DNA from 3 places in the Bacillus inaquosorum genome. Region 1 is predicted to be linked to each of the others. Evidence: predicted binding sites of a transcription regulator. Region 1 holds the regulator's gene; each other region holds the start of a gene.

Region 1 (5,615 bases):
CAAATCAAAAACAGGCCTGAGCATCCAGCTAGAAATGAGCACAGGTTTTAGAAAATCTTTGTTCGGCATTTTTTCCTTAGAAAGCAGATCTGTTACCCAAAATGAGAGGTTTTATGATTTTACAGAAGTGATATCCAGTTTTTTAAAAAGTAACTACTGAAAAATAGGAGGCGACAAGGCAGCCTCCTATTCCTCATGCTTCTCATTCGTAACGTCAGGAAACAGCTCATCTGCGGCTTCTGTTTGATATTGCAGAGTGTTATCCTTGGCTGTCAGTTCATTTCGAAAGGTTTCATCCAGCACATTTTCCAGCAAATACCGATGAAAAAAGTATTCAAAAACAGTAAGACAGGCAGCGGAAAGAAGAGCGGCTGCAAACGGTGGGAAATCGTTTCTTGTTTGAGTTAAAACAAAGACCCAAAGAATAACGAATGAAAGTCCAAAGTCAGCCAATGAAGCTGTAATATTGTTTGTTCTCGGAAGAACGATCATGTCACCGGAAAGGTATGATACAAAACCTAAGAAAAATGCAATAAACAGCACGCTTAAAAATGGCGCGTGATAGACTCTGTCCAAAATTACATATAAAAGGGCGAGAGTGAAAGCAATCTTTGAAGCAAGTGCAATGATATGTTTCATTTGACCACCTAAATTGTTATTTTTGAGGAAACTCCTAGCAAGTAAGGCCATGTTTGTTACAGTCATTATTTTGAACAAACCGATTTTGTTTACACTGGTATTTTTTTCTGGCTGTATGGAACTTTCTTGGTAAAAGAACGTACATATGGATGATCAGCTTTCGAGGAGGAATGATTTGTGGAGATAAAAGGAATCAATCACTTGTTATTTTCAGTTTCTCATCTGGATACATCGATTGATTTTTATCAAAATGTGTTTGGTGCCAAGCTGCTGGTAAAGGGGAGAACAACAGCATATTTTGATTTAAATGGCATCTGGCTTGCACTTAATGAAGAACCTGACATTCCGAGAAATGACATTAAGGCGTCTTATACCCATATTGCTTTTACCATTGAAGAGCGGGAGTTTGAGGAAATGTCAGCAAAATTAAAAAGGCTTCAAGCCAATATTCTGCCTGGCAGAGAACGAGATGAACGCGATCGAAAATCGATTTATTTTACCGACCCTGACGGCCACAAATTTGAATTTCATACCGGAACCCTTCAAGATAGGCTTCGTTATTATAAACAGGAAAAAACGCATATGGAATTTTATGATTAAAACACACTCGAGATATCACACAGAACATATACATAAATCTCATGTATGGTAAAAATATGGTGAAGGGGGGATGAAGTTGAAAATAAAAATCTTGGCCTTATCGGCAGTTTTGATGTGTTTTTTTTGCATTGGCAGTACCCATGCGACAGCTTTAGATTTTGAGCACAAAACAGACTTTATTTTAAATGACAGTACAAAATCTTTTGTTTTGGAAAATATTAGTGATGTTCCGGCGATCGACTATTTTTTAGGCTATCAGTTTACGATCTTGGGGGCCAATACTTGCTCAGTTGAGATTAGACTTCAGCGGCTGGGGCTTACGGGGGATTATACTACGCTGAGCACGAAGCAATTCAGCGGCAGCTGGTTAGATTTTAGAGCTCAGGATAAGGTTTCTATTGACCCATTTCATCGATACCGTATATTTGCCGAAGAGCATTCAGAATACTGCACAAGTGTTCGGGTAAAGGGCAGTTATGGTATAGAATATTTTCATTTTGATTAAAGCTCACGACGATTAAGGAAGTGAGCTGTTTTTTAGTATATGTTGAACTAACTAAACTATGTACTAAATTTTCATAAAATTCAGTTGTCGCGCTCCTTAAATGAACATAAAGCCTTATCATTCCACGACCTCAGAAAATGAAACGTTTTTAAGAAGATAACGTCTAATGTTTTAAACAGACAACATTCATAAAAGTTTCCTAAAGGAAAGAAAATTTCTTGACTTCAACAATCTTTTGGTGGATAATTATGGTGTAAACATGATGTTCTTTTTCCTCCTATTCAGGCTCGCACCTAAAAGTTAGGGCGGGCCTGCTTTTTTTGAACAATAAACCCCCTCTCCATAAAGGAAGAGGGGGTTGTTTTATGCTTCTGATAGATCAATAGATTAATGGACGGTTCTGAACACGCCAATCACTTTCCCTAGAATGCTGACATTCTGCAAGATGATAGGTTCCATCGTTGGGTTTTCAGGCTGTAAGCGAATGTGAGTATCCTCTTTATAGAAACGTTTTACCGTAGCTTCATCATCTTCTGTCATCGCAACTACAATTTCCCCGTTGTTCGCTGTGTTTTGCTGTTTAACGATGACATAATCCTTATCGAGAATACCAGCGTCAATCATACTGTCTCCCATAATCTCCAGCATAAACACATGCTCGTCAGGGGGAACCATTCGGTCTGGAAGCGGAAAATATTCTTCAATATTTTCTACTGCTGTAATAGGAGATCCCGCCGTGACTTTCCCGATGACCGGCACATTAACGACCTGGCTTTGCGGAATGTCTACTTCTTCATCAAGAATTTCTATAGCTCTTGGTTTTGTCGGATCCCGTCTGATCAGCCCTTTTGTTTCCAAACGGGCCAAGTGACCGTGGACAGTTGAACTGGAAGCAAGCCCGACAGCCTCTCCGATCTCTCTCACGGAAGGCGGATATCCTTTTGATTTAACCTCTGCTTTAATAAAACGGAGGATATCAAGTTGCCTTTTTGATAGCTTCGTCATTTTTTGCACCTCAAAACGTCGATTTTAAGAAGATTATAGCATGATTTTCCTTACAGTACAAACATAGGTTCGAAAAAACAATTGACAGAAACGTGTGTTCGTATATACTGAAATTATAAAAAGGCGAACAAACATTCCTGTTGGAGGTTATGATCATGAGTAAAGAATCTATTATTTTTGTCGGTCTGTTCACAGTGATTTTGAGCGCGGTTATCCTTTTGCTGTCATATACAAGCAGCGGCCAGGAGCTTAATCAGTATGTTAAAATAGAAGTTCAGCAAGGCGATACATTATGGTCAATTGCTGATCAGGTAGCAGATAAAAAAAAGATAAACAAAAGTGAATTTATTGAATGGGTAGCTGATAACAATCATCTTCAGACGTCTGATATCCAGCCGGGAGATGAATTGGTGATTCCGTTGAAAAAGAAGCATCAGGATGCATATGAATTGGCAACTGTAAGATAGAGAGGATAGATAGAAAAAATGAAAGCACTCATTTATGCCCGCGTAAGTACAAATAAAGAACAGCAGGAGACTTCATTAAAGCGGCAGGAGGAGGAGCTTACAGCGATTGCAGCCGAGAACGGCCTGGAAGTCGTCAAAGTGATTTCTGAAAAAGCCAGCGGATATGAAATGGACCGGGACGGTGTATTTGAGCTGCTTGATGAGATCAAGAATTCGGGAATTGATGTTATTTTGGTTCAGGATGAGACTAGGCTTGGACGGGGAAATGCAAAAATCGCACTGCTTCATTGTATCTACAGAGAAGGTGTGAAAGTCTATACAACAGCTCACAGAGGTGAACTGGAGTTATCGGAGGCTGACTCGATGGTGCTGGAGATCGTCAGCATTGTGGAAGAGTACCAGCGGAAAATTCACAACATGAAAATCAAGCGGGGAATGAAGCGTGCAGTAAAAAACGGGTTTAAACCGCAAAAAAACCTGAAAAACCAACATGAAAACAGCGGAAAAGAAAGAATAGAGGTACCAATCTCAGAGATCGTCCGCCTAAGAGCGAATAAACTGACGTTCGCAGAAATCGCGGCTACGCTAAGAGGGTTTGGCTATGATGTGTCTAAAGCGACCGTCCACCGGCGGTTTCAGGAATACATAGAGAATGAAGAGACAGCCGAGTGAATCAGTTGTAAAACTCTTTTTGATCTAGTACTATATAGACAAAATGCAATAAAGGAGTTTAACATGATTTCAAACGCAAAAATTGCAAGAATTAATGAACTTGCTGCCAAAGCCAAAGCTGGCGTTATTACAGAAGAAGAAAAAGCCGAACAGCAAAAGCTCCGTCAAGAGTACCTGAAAGGGTTTCGCTCTTCTATGAAAAACACTTTAAAAAGTGTGAAAATCATTGACCCAGAAGGCAATGATGTTACACCAGAAAAACTAAAAAGAGAACAAAGAAATAACAAACTTCACTAATATAAGAGGAATACGGAAATATCGTATTCCTCTTTTGTATATACTATAAGCAAAACTTTTATGTGACAAAATTCAACAAGTTTCTCTCAAATTTAAGCTGAAACAGTTGAGAAAAAGTCGTCAGACATTTATGATGTAAGGGTACAACACATAAGGAAGGGGATTTTTATGGATACAATTGAAAAGAAATCAGTTGCTACCATTCGCACACTGTCAATAGACGCTATTGAAAAAGCAAATTCTGGTCACCCAGGGATGCCAATGGGGACCGCTCCAATGGCATACACACTGTGGACAAAATTTATGAACGTAAGTCCGGCAAACCCTGGCTGGTTTAACCGTGACCGTTTTGTTTTATCTGCTGGACACGGATCAGCACTTTTATACAGCATGCTTCATTTAAGCGGGTTTGATCTTAGCATCGAAGATCTTAAGGGATTCCGCCAATGGGGCAGCAAAACACCTGGACACCCGGAATTTGGACATACTGCCGGTGTTGATGCAACAACAGGTCCGCTTGGCCAAGGAATTGCCATGGCGGTCGGAATGGCTATTGCTGAACGCCATTTAGCGGAAACTTACAACCGTGATTCATTTAACGTAGTCGATCATTATACATACAGTATTTGCGGTGATGGTGATTTAATGGAAGGTATTTCTTCTGAAGCCGCTTCACTCGCAGGCCATCTTCAGCTTGGCCGTCTGATCGTATTATACGATTCTAATGACATCTCTCTCGATGGAGATCTTGACCGTTCATTCTCTGAAAACGTGAAACAGCGTTTTGAGGCCATGAATTGGGAAGTTCTTTATGTTGAGGATGGAAACAACATTGAAGAATTAACAGCGGCTATTGAAAAAGCACGCCAAAATGAAAAGAAACCTACATTAATTGAAGTGAAAACGACAATCGGTTTTGGTTCACCTAACCGTGCCGGCACATCCGGTGTTCACGGTGCGCCGCTTGGTAAAGAGGAAAGCAAGTTAACAAAAGAAGCTTACGCGTGGACGTATGAAGAGGATTTCTACGTTCCGTCAGAAGTATATGAGCATTTCGCTGCAGCGGTTAAAGAATCAGGCGAGAAAAAAGAACAGGAATGGAATGCCCAATTCGCTAAATATAAAGAAGTTTATCCTGAACTTGCTGAACAGCTTGAGCTGGCAATCAAAGGAGAGCTTCCGAAGGACTGGGATCAAGAGGTTCCTGTTTATGAAAAAGGAAGCAGCCTGGCATCCCGTGCATCTTCCGGTGAAGTTCTCAACGGACTTGCGAAAAAAATTCCTTTCTTTGTCGGAGGTTCTGCTGACCTAGCGGGATCAAACAAAACGACAATTAAAAATGCCGGTGATTTTACAGCGGTTGATTACTCAGGCAAAAACTTCTGGTTTGGTGTTCGTGAATTTGCGATGGGTGCAGCCTTAAATGGCAT
Region 2 (5,615 bases), 720 kb from region 1:
CCAGTCCGCCGAGTTCCTGATGCGCCTGTTTGACTAGGTCCTGGCAAAAGGGTTCGTCGCTTAAGTCTCCGGGGATCAGCACTGCTTTTCGCCCTTCTGCTTCTATCAGTTCCTTCACTTCTTCAGCATCAGGCTGTTCCGCAGGCAAGTAGTTAATGGCTACATCGGCGCCTTCCCGGGCGTAAGCAATCGCGGCAGCGCGGCCGATACCGGAATCGCCGCCGGTGACAAGCGCTTTTCGGCCGGTGAGTTTACCCGATCCTTTGTAGCTTTTTTCTCCGCAATCCGGCACCGGCTTCATGTTCTGCTGCAGGCCGGGCGGTTCTTGATATTGTTCAGGAAATTCATCATGAAAAAATGCTGTTAAAGGATTGCTAAGATTTGAATCAGACATCGTCAACGCTCCTTTTCTGTTTGGTGTACATTCGTATGTGTACCCCTGAGCATATGGAGAGAAACATGTTTTGGCAGTTTGAACGCTGAAAGACAAGGAAAAACCAGCCCTTCTTCCATATTTATCTTGTAAAATAGGACTGGATGAATTATGATAAAATCCAGCTATAAAACAACTAAATATTGGATAAGAGGGGAGTATATCGTCATGAAAAAAGCGGCGGCGGTCTTGCTGTCACTCGGTCTCGTTTTCGGTTTTTCATACGGGGCAGACCATGTGGCGGAAGCCAAAACAAAGGTGAAGGTCTATAAGAACTGCAAGGAGTTAAATAAAGTATACAAAGGCGGGGTGGCCCGCACGTCGAAGGTGAAAAACAAAGGCGGAAAAACGAAGTACAAGCCTTACGTCTCCAAGGCTCTTTATGATGCCAATAAAAAGAAAGACCGCGATAAAGATTATATCGCCTGTGAACGCTAAACAAGAAAAAGCAATCTGATGTCCAGATTGCTTTTTTTATGCTTATGCCGCCTGATCGGCCGCAGCGCTTTTTGCTTTTCTGGTCATAAGGCTGATTGCCATCATGACCGTGATGTTCAAAAGCAAGGCGACTATGCCGACATTTAAATCTTTTGCGGCTTGCGGCAGCGCCGGAAATAAAGTGCCGATTGTTGTTTCCGTCAATGTAATATAAGAAACGGCTCCGACACCTGTAATAATGCCTGCGAATGCTCCCTGCTTCGTCACTATATGATGCTTGAACAGGCTGAACAGAAGGGCCGGGAATAATTGTGTAACCAGGCTGTAGCCCATCAATAGCAGCGTAACGATGGTATTCCCGCCTTTAAAGGTAAAGTACACCGAAATCAGCGCGAACACCGGCACTAAAAACTTAGCAAGCGCCGATACTTGCTTATCTGTCGTGCGGGGAGCGAACACTTTGTACACATTTTTTGCAAACAGCGTGGAGGCTGACATTAAGATCATAGATCCCGGCACAAGCGCCGTCAGCAGTCCGGCAGCGCCGACGATCCCGACAAACCAAGGATCAAATGTTTGCAGTGACAGTCTCAAAAGTGACAGATCTCCATCTGCGCCTTTCAAACCTGGAACTTGCAGGATAGCCGCAAAGCCGACGAAAAGGACGAAGAGCAGGACCAGCTGGTATAAAGGCATGATAATGGCGTTTTTGCGAAAGACTTTTGGGTTTTCGGCTGAATACGAAGCGGAAAACGTATGAGGCCACATGTAAAAACCAAGCGCTGTCAAGAGCACGGTTGAACTGAACCACGCTGCACTTTGTCCCGTATCGGGAAGCGTAAGAAAGCCCGGCTTTGCCGTTTCAATCTGCTGAAACATGTCTTGAAATCCGCCGTAGTAATGAATCGGCAAATACACACCTAAAAACAGAACGACAACCAAAATCATGATGTCTTTCACAACCGATATCCAGGCAGACCCGTGAATGCCGGATACCATAACGTAAACCGTGATGGAAATGGCGCCGATCCAGATGGCGGCGGCCGGAGAAATTTTGCCGTACGATGTTTCCGATACAATCAGCCCGAGGCCTTTCAGCTGCAGCACAAGATACGGAATGAGCGCTGCGATGCCCACCAGTGAAACGAGCACGCCAAGCAGCGGACTGTTATATTTTTTAGTGAAAAAATCAGACTGCGACATCAGCTTATGATGTTTCGCGTACGTCCAAACTGCCGGAAGTAGCCAATAAGAAAGGATATAGGCCAGACAGCCGTACGCGATGATGTAAAAGGCCGGTCCGCCTTTCCCGTAGGCCCAGCCGCTTCCGCCGAGAAACGTAAATGTGGTATAAATTTCGCCTGCCATCAATAAGAAGACAAACACGGTTCCGAAGCCGCGGCCTCCGACCGTCCACTGCTCAAGGTTCATGTCTTTTCCTTTTTGGGCGCGTATACCGAGAAAAATGCTCAAGAGCAGGACGCCAAAAATGATCATGAGAGCTGCGTTCATTCTGCTCCCTCCTTTTTATTTTCGTTGTCGAGGACATACACAAGCGCCATCAACGCAGAGGTTAAAAGAGCCCACAGCACGATATAAGCAAGAATAAACGGCATGCCGAACACATAGGGAGTCACTTTATTTGCAAAAGGGATGCCGAGTAAAATTCCGATAAAGGGCAAAGCGGCGAGAACGTGAATCAGTTTCATAAAATCCTCCTTCGATTTAGGGTGGGGTGTGCAGCGCACTGAAAATGATGTCGCAGATATGACAGTACATGTCATTTTTTGGGGTGAAAAGGCTGTGGTTCGAATTATAAATAAATTTATTTTGTTTGTATAGTGTGAATTATCTGATATTTATTGTTGGAATCGCCCGAAGAGGGGAGCGGGCAGTCTTGGAAGAGCGCAGAATGATCCAAAAGACTCATGGCCTGTCAGGGGCAAATAGATAGAACGTTAATAATTCGCTGACCTGCTCCCGGATTCGAGGATTAAAATAGCGGTGCTTTTCTTCATAACCATCGATCACAAATACATAAAGCGTAAAGGCCTCATCGCGTTCCGCCTCGTGGATCGCAATTTTTCTTTTCCTCAGTTCTTTTCTGACTTCAATCAAATCCTTTTGTGCTATTTTTAATGATTCGCTGATAAGCTGTTTATAAGGATGCTTCAATTTTAATGTGCTTTGCTCAATTCCGGCGAGATCACGATTAAAAATTGTAATTGCCATGGGCAAAAAGAGAGCCCGTTCAATTAATTCGTATATTTCCTCCTGCAAATTCGGCATTGCTGACTCCTTCTTTCTAACGGGAACGTTTGTTCTATATGTATTCTATATCGGCTGGTGAAATGTTTCAAGACAGAAAAAATCGCCAAAACTTTTTAGTTTTTTGCTGATAATGTGTAGAATAAGGATAGACAAACCCGGTAAGGAGTATAAATGTTGGAGCATTTTTTATCCTATTTTACACAAGAACATTTAACTGAATTATTTCAAAGCTATAGGGCTTTCGGTCCGCTCATAGCTGTGCTGCTGCCTTTAGTTGAAGCATTTCTTCCGTTTTTGCCGCTGATCGTGTTTGTGGTGGCGAATACGAACTCGTTTGGCCTGTGGGAAGGATTCATCCTGTCTTGGGCGGGATCAACTGCTGGATCTATTCTCGTATTTTTGATTGTCCGTCAATACGGACAGAGAAGATTGCTTGGATTTATCCGCAGTCATCCGTCGGTCAGAAAGCTGATGTTATGGGTGGAACGGCACGGCTTCGGTCCTGTGTTTCTTCTGCTTTGTTTTCCGTTTACACCGTCAGCCGCGGTGAATGTTGTTGCCGGTTTGTCAAGGATCGGAACGCGGCCGTTTATTTTGGCGGCTGCCTCGGGAAAGCTTGTCATGATTTTTATGATCAGCTTCATCGGATATGATCTGCACGCGCTGATCACACAGCCGATTCGAACGGTCATCGCCGTATTGGTGATCGCTGTCTTATGGTATGTCGGCAAAAAGGTGGAGCGGTACCTGCATGTGAGAGCTAGTCAGCGTGAGCATGATGGAGGGAGACAGTAACATGAAAAAACGGTTTTGGTTTCTTGCCGGTGTAGTGTCCGTCGTTCTCGCCATTCAGGTTAAAAATGCCGTCTTTATTGATTATAAAGTGGAAGGCGTCAGCATGAACCCGACCTTTCAGGAAGGGAACGAACTGTTGGTCAATAAATTTTCGCATCGATTTAAAACCATCCATCGTTTTGATATTGTCCTTTTTAAAGGCCCTGATCAAAAAGTGCTGATTAAGCGGGTAATCGGCCTGCCCGGTGAATCGATCAAATATAAAGATGATCAGCTGTATGTGAACGGAAAGCAGGTTGCTGAACCATTTTTGAAGCAATTGAAATCAGTTTCCGCCGGAAGCCATGTAACAGGTGATTTTACGTTGAAAGATGTGACAGGAACAAGCAAGGTGCCGAAAGGTCAATATTTTGTCGTTGGAGATAATCGCATATACAGCTTCGACAGCCGGCACTTTGGTCCAATTAGAGAAAAAAATATAGTCGGTGTGATTTCCGATGCTGAACAAAAAGACGCCAATTGAAGCGGCGTCTTTTTTTGTGCTGGTTTGGAAAAATGTGTTGAAGAAAAAATTGTAAGGAGTTATAATCATAATTGTTACGTGTGTAACAAAAAATATTTTATTTTTGGTTTTTCTTTTATTTTTAGTGGTTTTCATTAGTTTTATATGAAACAAAAGGAGTGATTTAGATGAATGTTGAAGCAGTGATTATAGGGGGAGGGCCGGTCGGATTTATGCTGGCTTCCGAGCTTGCGATGGCTGGAGTGAAAACATATGTGATTGAGCGGCTTGAAAAGCCTGTTCCGCATTCCAAGGCGCTGACGCTGCATCCCCGCACGCTGGAGCTTCTTGAGATGAGAGGGCTGCTGGAACGTTTCGTATCCAAGGGAACCAAGATACCTTCCGGACACTTTTCGATGCTGGATACCCGTCTTGATTTTTCAGGCTTGGATACGGGCTGTCCTTACACGCTTTTGCTTCCGCAGGCCAAAACAGAGCAGCTGCTTGAGGAACATGCACGAAGCTTGGGGGCAGAGGTGTTTCGCGGGGCAGAGGTGCTGGCGGTTACGCAAAACGAAGCAGAGGCGCAAACGATTTTCAAGGATCGGGACGGCAGTGTGCGGACGATCACAAGCATGTTTGCCGTTGGTGCCGATGGAGCAGGAAGTACTGTCCGGAAACAGGCTCGAATTGAGTTTCCGGGAACAGACAGCACCATTACAGCAGCGCTTGGAGATGTGGCGCTCCTTTCTCCGCCGCCGTCAGGCGTGCTGTCCCTTTGCACAAAAGAGGGGGGTGTCATGATCGTGCCGCTTTCTCCGGACCGATACCGTGTAGTCGTGATCAGCCCTTATCGCACGCAGACGCCGAAAGATGTGCCTGTCACTGAGGAGGAGCTAAAAACTGATCTCATACGAATTTGCGGGACTGACTTCGGTTTAACCGAGCCTTCCTGGATGTCACGGTTCGGGAACGCCGCACGCCAAGCGAAGCGGTACCGCAACGGCAGAATCTTCCTTGCAGGGGATGCGGCGCATATTCATTTTCCAGCGGGCGGCCAAGGGCTGAATGTCGGCCTTCAGGATGCGATGAATCTTGGATGGAAGCTGGCGGCGGCCGTCAAGGGCGCTGCGCCTTCATGGCTTTTAGACAGCTATCATGAGGAGCGGCACCCGG
Region 3 (5,615 bases), 1.6 Mb from region 1:
CTTTGAAGAAAGCAAGTGCATTGCCGACAGACAGCTCGGTAATTGTTCCGATGTGGCGTCCGTCAATCAGTACAGCAAGCGCCTCTTTCTTTAACCGATAGCCTTTGCACGTAGGACAAGACTTCTGAGACATATACTGCTCCATTTGTTCACGGATAAAATCAGAGCTTGTCTCCTTATAGCGTCTTTCAATATTGCGCAATACGCCTTCAAATTGAATTTCGCCTTCACGTATTTGCCCAAAGTCATTTTCATAACGGAAATAAATCAAATCATCTCCGCTGCCGTACAGCACTTTATCCAGCTGATGCTTCGGCAGATCTTTTACAGGCACGTCCATATCAATCCCGTAGTGGGTGCAGACCGCCTCAAGCAGCTGCGGATAATATTGTGAGCTGATCGGTGTCCAAGGGGCGACCGCATTCTCCTTCAATGACAAATCTTGATTGGGGATGACGAGATCCGCATCCACTTCAAGCTTCATTCCGAGACCGTCACACGTCGGACACGCTCCGAATGGGCTGTTGAATGAAAACAGCCGCGGCTCAAGTTCACCGATTGAAAATCCGCAGTGCGGGCAGGCATGATGCTCACTGAACATCAACTCTTCCTCACCGATGACATCAATCATGACCCGTCCTTCACCTAAACGGAGGGCCGTTTCCAATGAATCTGACAGACGGGCTGCCACGCCTTCTTTCACCACAATTCGGTCAATGACAACCTCAATCGAATGCTTTTTATTCTTTTCTAATTCAATATCATCAGAAAGCTCAACCATTTCGCCGTCAATTCTGACTCTGACATAGCCTTGTTTTCTGATCTGTTCAAGCACCTTGACATGAGCGCCTTTTCGGCCCGAGACAATCGGAGCCAGTACCTGAAGCTTTGTCCGTTCCGGATATTCCAGAATTCTGTCCACCATTTGCTCGATGGTCTGCGATGTAATCTCAATTCCGTGCTCCGGACAATGAGGCTTCCCTACTCTCGCATACAAAAGACGCAGATAATCATAAATCTCAGTTACCGTACCGACAGTAGACCTCGGATTGCGGCTCGTTGTTTTCTGATCAATGCTGATGGCGGGAGACAGCCCCTCAATTGCATCAACATCCGGCTTATCCATTTGCCCTAAAAACTGGCGGGCATAGGCAGACAAAGACTCAACATACCGTCGCTGTCCTTCTGCATATATGGTGTCAAAGGCAAGGGAGGATTTCCCTGATCCGGATAAACCAGTGACAACGACAAGCTGATCTCTCGGAATTGTTACATCTATATTTTTCAGGTTATGCGCCCTGGCTCCCTTCACCTCTATCCGATCCATAGCCATTTGTTCATCATCCTTCCGCTTTTAGCTCTAAAAGTAAATCGCGAAGCTCCGCGGCTCTTTCAAAGTCAAGCGCCTTGGCGGCTTCTTTCATTTCGTGCTCCATCTGTTCAACGACTTTCTGGCGTTCTTTCTTCGTCATTTTCGACAGCTTCGGCGCGGCTTTTGTTTTGTATTCCGCTTTGTCCTCAGCTGCTACTGTGGCACGAATGACATCGCGAATTTCTTTATTTATTGTTTTCGGCGTAATGCCGTGCTCTTCATTAAACCGCTCCTGCTGCTCGCGGCGGCGTTTTGTTTCATTAATCGCAATTTCCATAGACTTCGTTATTTTATCGGCATACATAATGACGCGGCCTTCAGAGTTCCTTGCTGCCCGTCCGATGGTCTGGATAAGCGAACGCTCCGAACGAAGGAAGCCTTCCTTATCCGCATCCAAAATCGCAACGAGGGATACTTCGGGTATATCGAGGCCTTCCCTCAGCAGGTTGATGCCGATAAGCACATCATGCTTGCCGAGGCGCAGGTCGCGGATAATTTCAATCCGTTCAAGCGTCTTAATCTCTGAATGCAGATAGTTAACTTTAATGCCAATTTCTTTTAAATAATCGGTGAGATCCTCTGACATTTTCTTCGTCAAGGTTGTCACGAGCACCCGTTCATCCCGCTCGATTCTTGCTTGAATTTCGCCGATCAAGTCATCAATCTGGCCTTCGATCGGGCGCACATCAATAAGCGGGTCAAGAAGCCCCGTCGGACGGATGATCTGTTCGATCATTTCATCCGTATGCTCAATCTCATACGGCCCTGGCGTTGCTGATACATACACGATATTGTGCATATGCTTTTCAAACTCTTCAAAACGGAGCGGACGGTTATCAAGCGCTGACGGAAGACGGAAGCCGTGATCCACGAGCACCTGTTTCCGCGCCTGGTCTCCATTAAACATGCCGCGCACCTGAGGAATCGTCACATGCGACTCATCTACCACGATCATAAAATCGTCTGGGAAATAATCGAGAAGCGTATACGGCGTTGAACCCGGAGGCCGAAGCGTCAGATGTCTTGAATAGTTCTCAATGCCGGAGCAGAAACCCATTTCCCGCATCATTTCAAGGTCATATCTTGTCCGCTGCTCTAAACGCTGCGCTTCAAGCAGCTTGCCGTTTTCATGCATGACCTTCAGCTGCTCCTCAAGCTCCTTCTCGATATTTTGAATCGCTTTCTCCATTTTCTCGGCCCGCGTTACGAAGTGGGATGCCGGAAAAATCGCGACATGGTCGCGGTCGCCGAGAATTTCTCCTGTCAGGGCGTCCACTTCCCGGATCCGTTCAATTTCATCTCCGAAAAACTCAACTCTTACACAGTGTTCATCACGAGATGCCGGGAAGATTTCCACGACATCTCCGCGCACACGAAATGTACCGCGCTGAAAGTCGATATCATTGCGGGCATATTGGATGTCTACAAGCTTTCTGAGCAGCTCGTTGCGCTCGATTTCCATTTCAGGCCGCAGTGACACGACCATTTCCCGGTATTCTTCAGGCGAACCGAGGCCATATATACAAGACACACTCGCGATGATAATGACATCTCTCCGCTCAAACAAAGAAGATGTAGCGGAGTGTCTCAGTTTATCAATTTCATCATTAATACTTGCGTCTTTCTCTATAAACGTATCCGTTTGAGGCACATACGCCTCCGGCTGATAATAATCATAGTAGCTGACAAAATACTCGACAGCGTTGTTCGGAAAAAATTCCTTGAACTCACTGTAAAGCTGTCCGGCGAGGGTTTTGTTATGGGCTATCACGAGAGTCGGCTTATTGACTTCTTTAATCAAATTGGACACCGTAAATGTTTTGCCCGTTCCTGTCGCACCCAGCAGAGTCTGATGCTTCTTGCCCTCCTGAATTCCTTTTACAAGTTTTTCAATGGCTTTCGGCTGATCTCCCTGGGGCTGATATTTCGAGACTAACTCAAAGCGATCTTTCACAAAATAAGCCTCCGTTTCTTTAACGAAATCTTCCTATAGATATAGTAACACAATGGAATGCAAAATCACTAAAAATACGAACTAAAGTTCGGTGGTTTTTTATTTCCAGCTGTTTTCATGTATAAAAAACCTGCTTTTAAAACGTAAAAGCAGGAATTCAGTCGTTATATTCATTATGTCCGATTTTATTCTTCTTTTTTCTCAGCAGCTTTTTTGGCCATATACAGTCCGCCAGCCACAAGAGATACAACATCCAATCCTACAATAAAATACGTTTCTGTATAGCCTTTCAAATAAGAGGCAAACAGCAATGCAGCTGTTAGAGCGATCGCCACATAATGATTAAAGGTGACTCTTGTAAAAAGAACAACGAGCATAAAAGGGAAAAACAATGCAAAAACGGCTTTTGTAATCAACAAAAACCCTCCTCAAGGATTCTTCATCTGATCTGATTATAGTAAAAAATGAAGAATCGGACAATCGTGCAATCGTTCCCTCTTTCTACACCATACCCTTTTTCAGCCTAAATCAATCATCATATCTGCACTTTGGTCCCGGCCAAGAGAAACATCAATAGATCTAACAATGATAATTAATAGAATGGAATGATTTACAAGATAAACAAGCAGAGTTATATTATGGTTGTAAGAACTGGTCAGTTTAAAACAAAAATAGACAGGGAGTGACAAATATGAAGTTCAAGTTCGTTACATATGTTTCAACAGCAGCTGTACTATCCGGTCTCCTTATGGCAACACAACCCGCTTCTGCAATCACGGGTTTAGCTGATAATAAAAGTTCAGCACTTGAAGTTCTTCCGGATAATCATTATAGATGGAAGCTCCAGACGGCTGCCGATGAAGATTGGTTCCTTTGGAAAAACAAAACGGCTGACGAGCATGATGTGTCCGCTTCGTTTACTTCTCCAAGCGGAAAAAACTACGATTTTGAAGTACAATATGTGACCCCCGAGAAGACAATCGTTATCAAGGCTGAAGATCATGGCCAAGGTGGAACGGACTCCATTCACCTCACCTCGATTAAGCCCGAAGAAAGTGTGTACATGAGGCTGAAATCCCATGATGGTGACTACAGCACAACAAGCAACTATGATTTCACTTATTCTATAAAGTAAGAACATATATTAATTTACATGAGTGCCGCTGATCCAATCAGCGGCACTTTTTTATGAATGCATGCCCGCCGCCAGATTACAAGAATAAAAGAAAATAGGCATACAGCACCAGTTCAACTGCATTTTTCATGATAATATAACTAACTTAACTATTCATTTAATTTAGGACTTTCTGAGTTTGACAGCATTTTCCTGAAAACCTACAATTGAACGATAGTGTTCACTATCATTTTTTTGAACACAGGCTCCGTCATAAAAAACTAGAGAGAAAACAAAATGAAGGAAAGAGGGGTTTCAAATATGTATTCTGTTTTATTTCGCCAAGCAGAAGAGTCCAGCCAGCTGGCTGGAGCAAAAGGCATGAATTTGATCAAACTGACCAAACACGGTCTTCCTGTTCCGGACGGGTTTATTATTCAGACGAATGCACTCGCCCGTTTTATGGAGGACAACCAGATTCATGATACAAGCGAAAACATTGAGAGCGAGATCATCGCCGGAGCATTTTCAGATGAACTGAAACATGAGCTGACAAATTCCTTTTACAAGCTGAGAGAATCATACCGCTCTGTTGCCGTGCGTTCTTCATCTGCCTCGGAAGATTTAGAAGGCGCTTCATTCGCGGGTCAATATGAAACCTACTTAAATATCAAAACAGAGGAAGAGTTTCTAGCTAAAGTGAAAGAATGCTGGGCCTCATTTTTCTCAGGCCGAGTCAGCAGCTATAAGAAAAAAATGAACAATCAAATCGCAGAGCCGTTAATGGGGGTTGTCGTTCAAGGCCTGATCGATTCTGAAGTATCAGGCGTTATTTTCAGCCGCAATCCTGTTACCCATGATGATAGAGAGCTATTAATCAGCGCCAGCTACGGTTTGGGGGAAGCTGTCGTATCAGGAAGTGTCACCCCAGACACATTTATAGTCAATAAATCTTCGTTTGAGATTCAGAAAGAAATAGGCGCAAAGGAAATTTACATGGAGTCTGCGGCAGAAGGAATTGCTGAAAAAGAAACGAGCGAAGACATGCGCAGCCGTTTTTGCCTTACAGATGAACAAGTGATTGAACTGACTGAAATCACGAAAAAAACCGAGGACCTGTACGGATATCCAGTGGATGTAGAATTCGGAATCGCTGATCATCAAGTATACCTTCT

Evidence for each region. Region 1 encodes LexA, which represses DNA repair genes until DNA is damaged. Its sites were predicted from a motif close to CGAACATATGTTCG; they were not measured.
Region 2: a site for LexA is predicted at 3,183-3,196, ahead of M1M80_RS05950 (YhjD family protein). Genes of this name have one in related genera too.
Region 3: a site for LexA is predicted at 3,404-3,417, ahead of uvrB (excinuclease ABC subunit UvrB). Genes of this name have one in related genera too.

The regions. Positions count from the first base shown of each region.
Region 1 covers NZ_CP096592.1:1,961,150-1,966,764, forward strand. Annotated here, with positions in the region: gene M1M80_RS09780 (poly-gamma-glutamate hydrolase family protein) at 1-160, shown strand, start outside; gene M1M80_RS09785 (YndM family protein) at 187-639, opposite strand; gene fosM (FosM family fosfomycin resistance protein) at 817-1,239, shown strand; gene M1M80_RS09795 (hypothetical protein) at 1,310-1,744, shown strand; gene lexA (transcriptional repressor LexA) at 2,132-2,749, opposite strand; gene yneA (cell division suppressor protein YneA) at 2,899-3,216, shown strand; gene M1M80_RS09810 (YneB family resolvase-like protein) at 3,235-3,888, shown strand; gene M1M80_RS09815 (DUF896 domain-containing protein) at 3,952-4,185, shown strand; gene tkt (transketolase) at 4,354-5,615, shown strand, end outside.
Region 2 covers NZ_CP096592.1:1,238,570-1,244,184, forward strand. Annotated here, with positions in the region: gene M1M80_RS05930 (SDR family oxidoreductase) at 1-394, opposite strand, end outside; gene M1M80_RS05935 (excalibur calcium-binding domain-containing protein) at 602-871, shown strand; gene M1M80_RS05940 (sodium:solute symporter family protein) at 914-2,383, opposite strand; gene M1M80_RS05945 (DUF3311 domain-containing protein) at 2,380-2,580, opposite strand; gene M1M80_RS05950 (YhjD family protein) at 2,798-3,160, opposite strand; gene M1M80_RS05955 (TVP38/TMEM64 family protein) at 3,314-3,937, shown strand; gene lepB (signal peptidase I) at 3,939-4,460, shown strand; gene M1M80_RS05965 (monooxygenase) at 4,628-5,615, shown strand, end outside.
Region 3 covers NZ_CP096592.1:3,595,506-3,601,120, forward strand. Annotated here, with positions in the region: gene uvrA (excinuclease ABC subunit UvrA) at 1-1,333, opposite strand, end outside; gene uvrB (excinuclease ABC subunit UvrB) at 1,341-3,326, opposite strand; gene M1M80_RS18270 (CsbA family protein) at 3,512-3,742, opposite strand; gene M1M80_RS18275 (hypothetical protein) at 4,018-4,461, shown strand; gene M1M80_RS18280 (PEP/pyruvate-binding domain-containing protein) at 4,762-5,615, shown strand, end outside.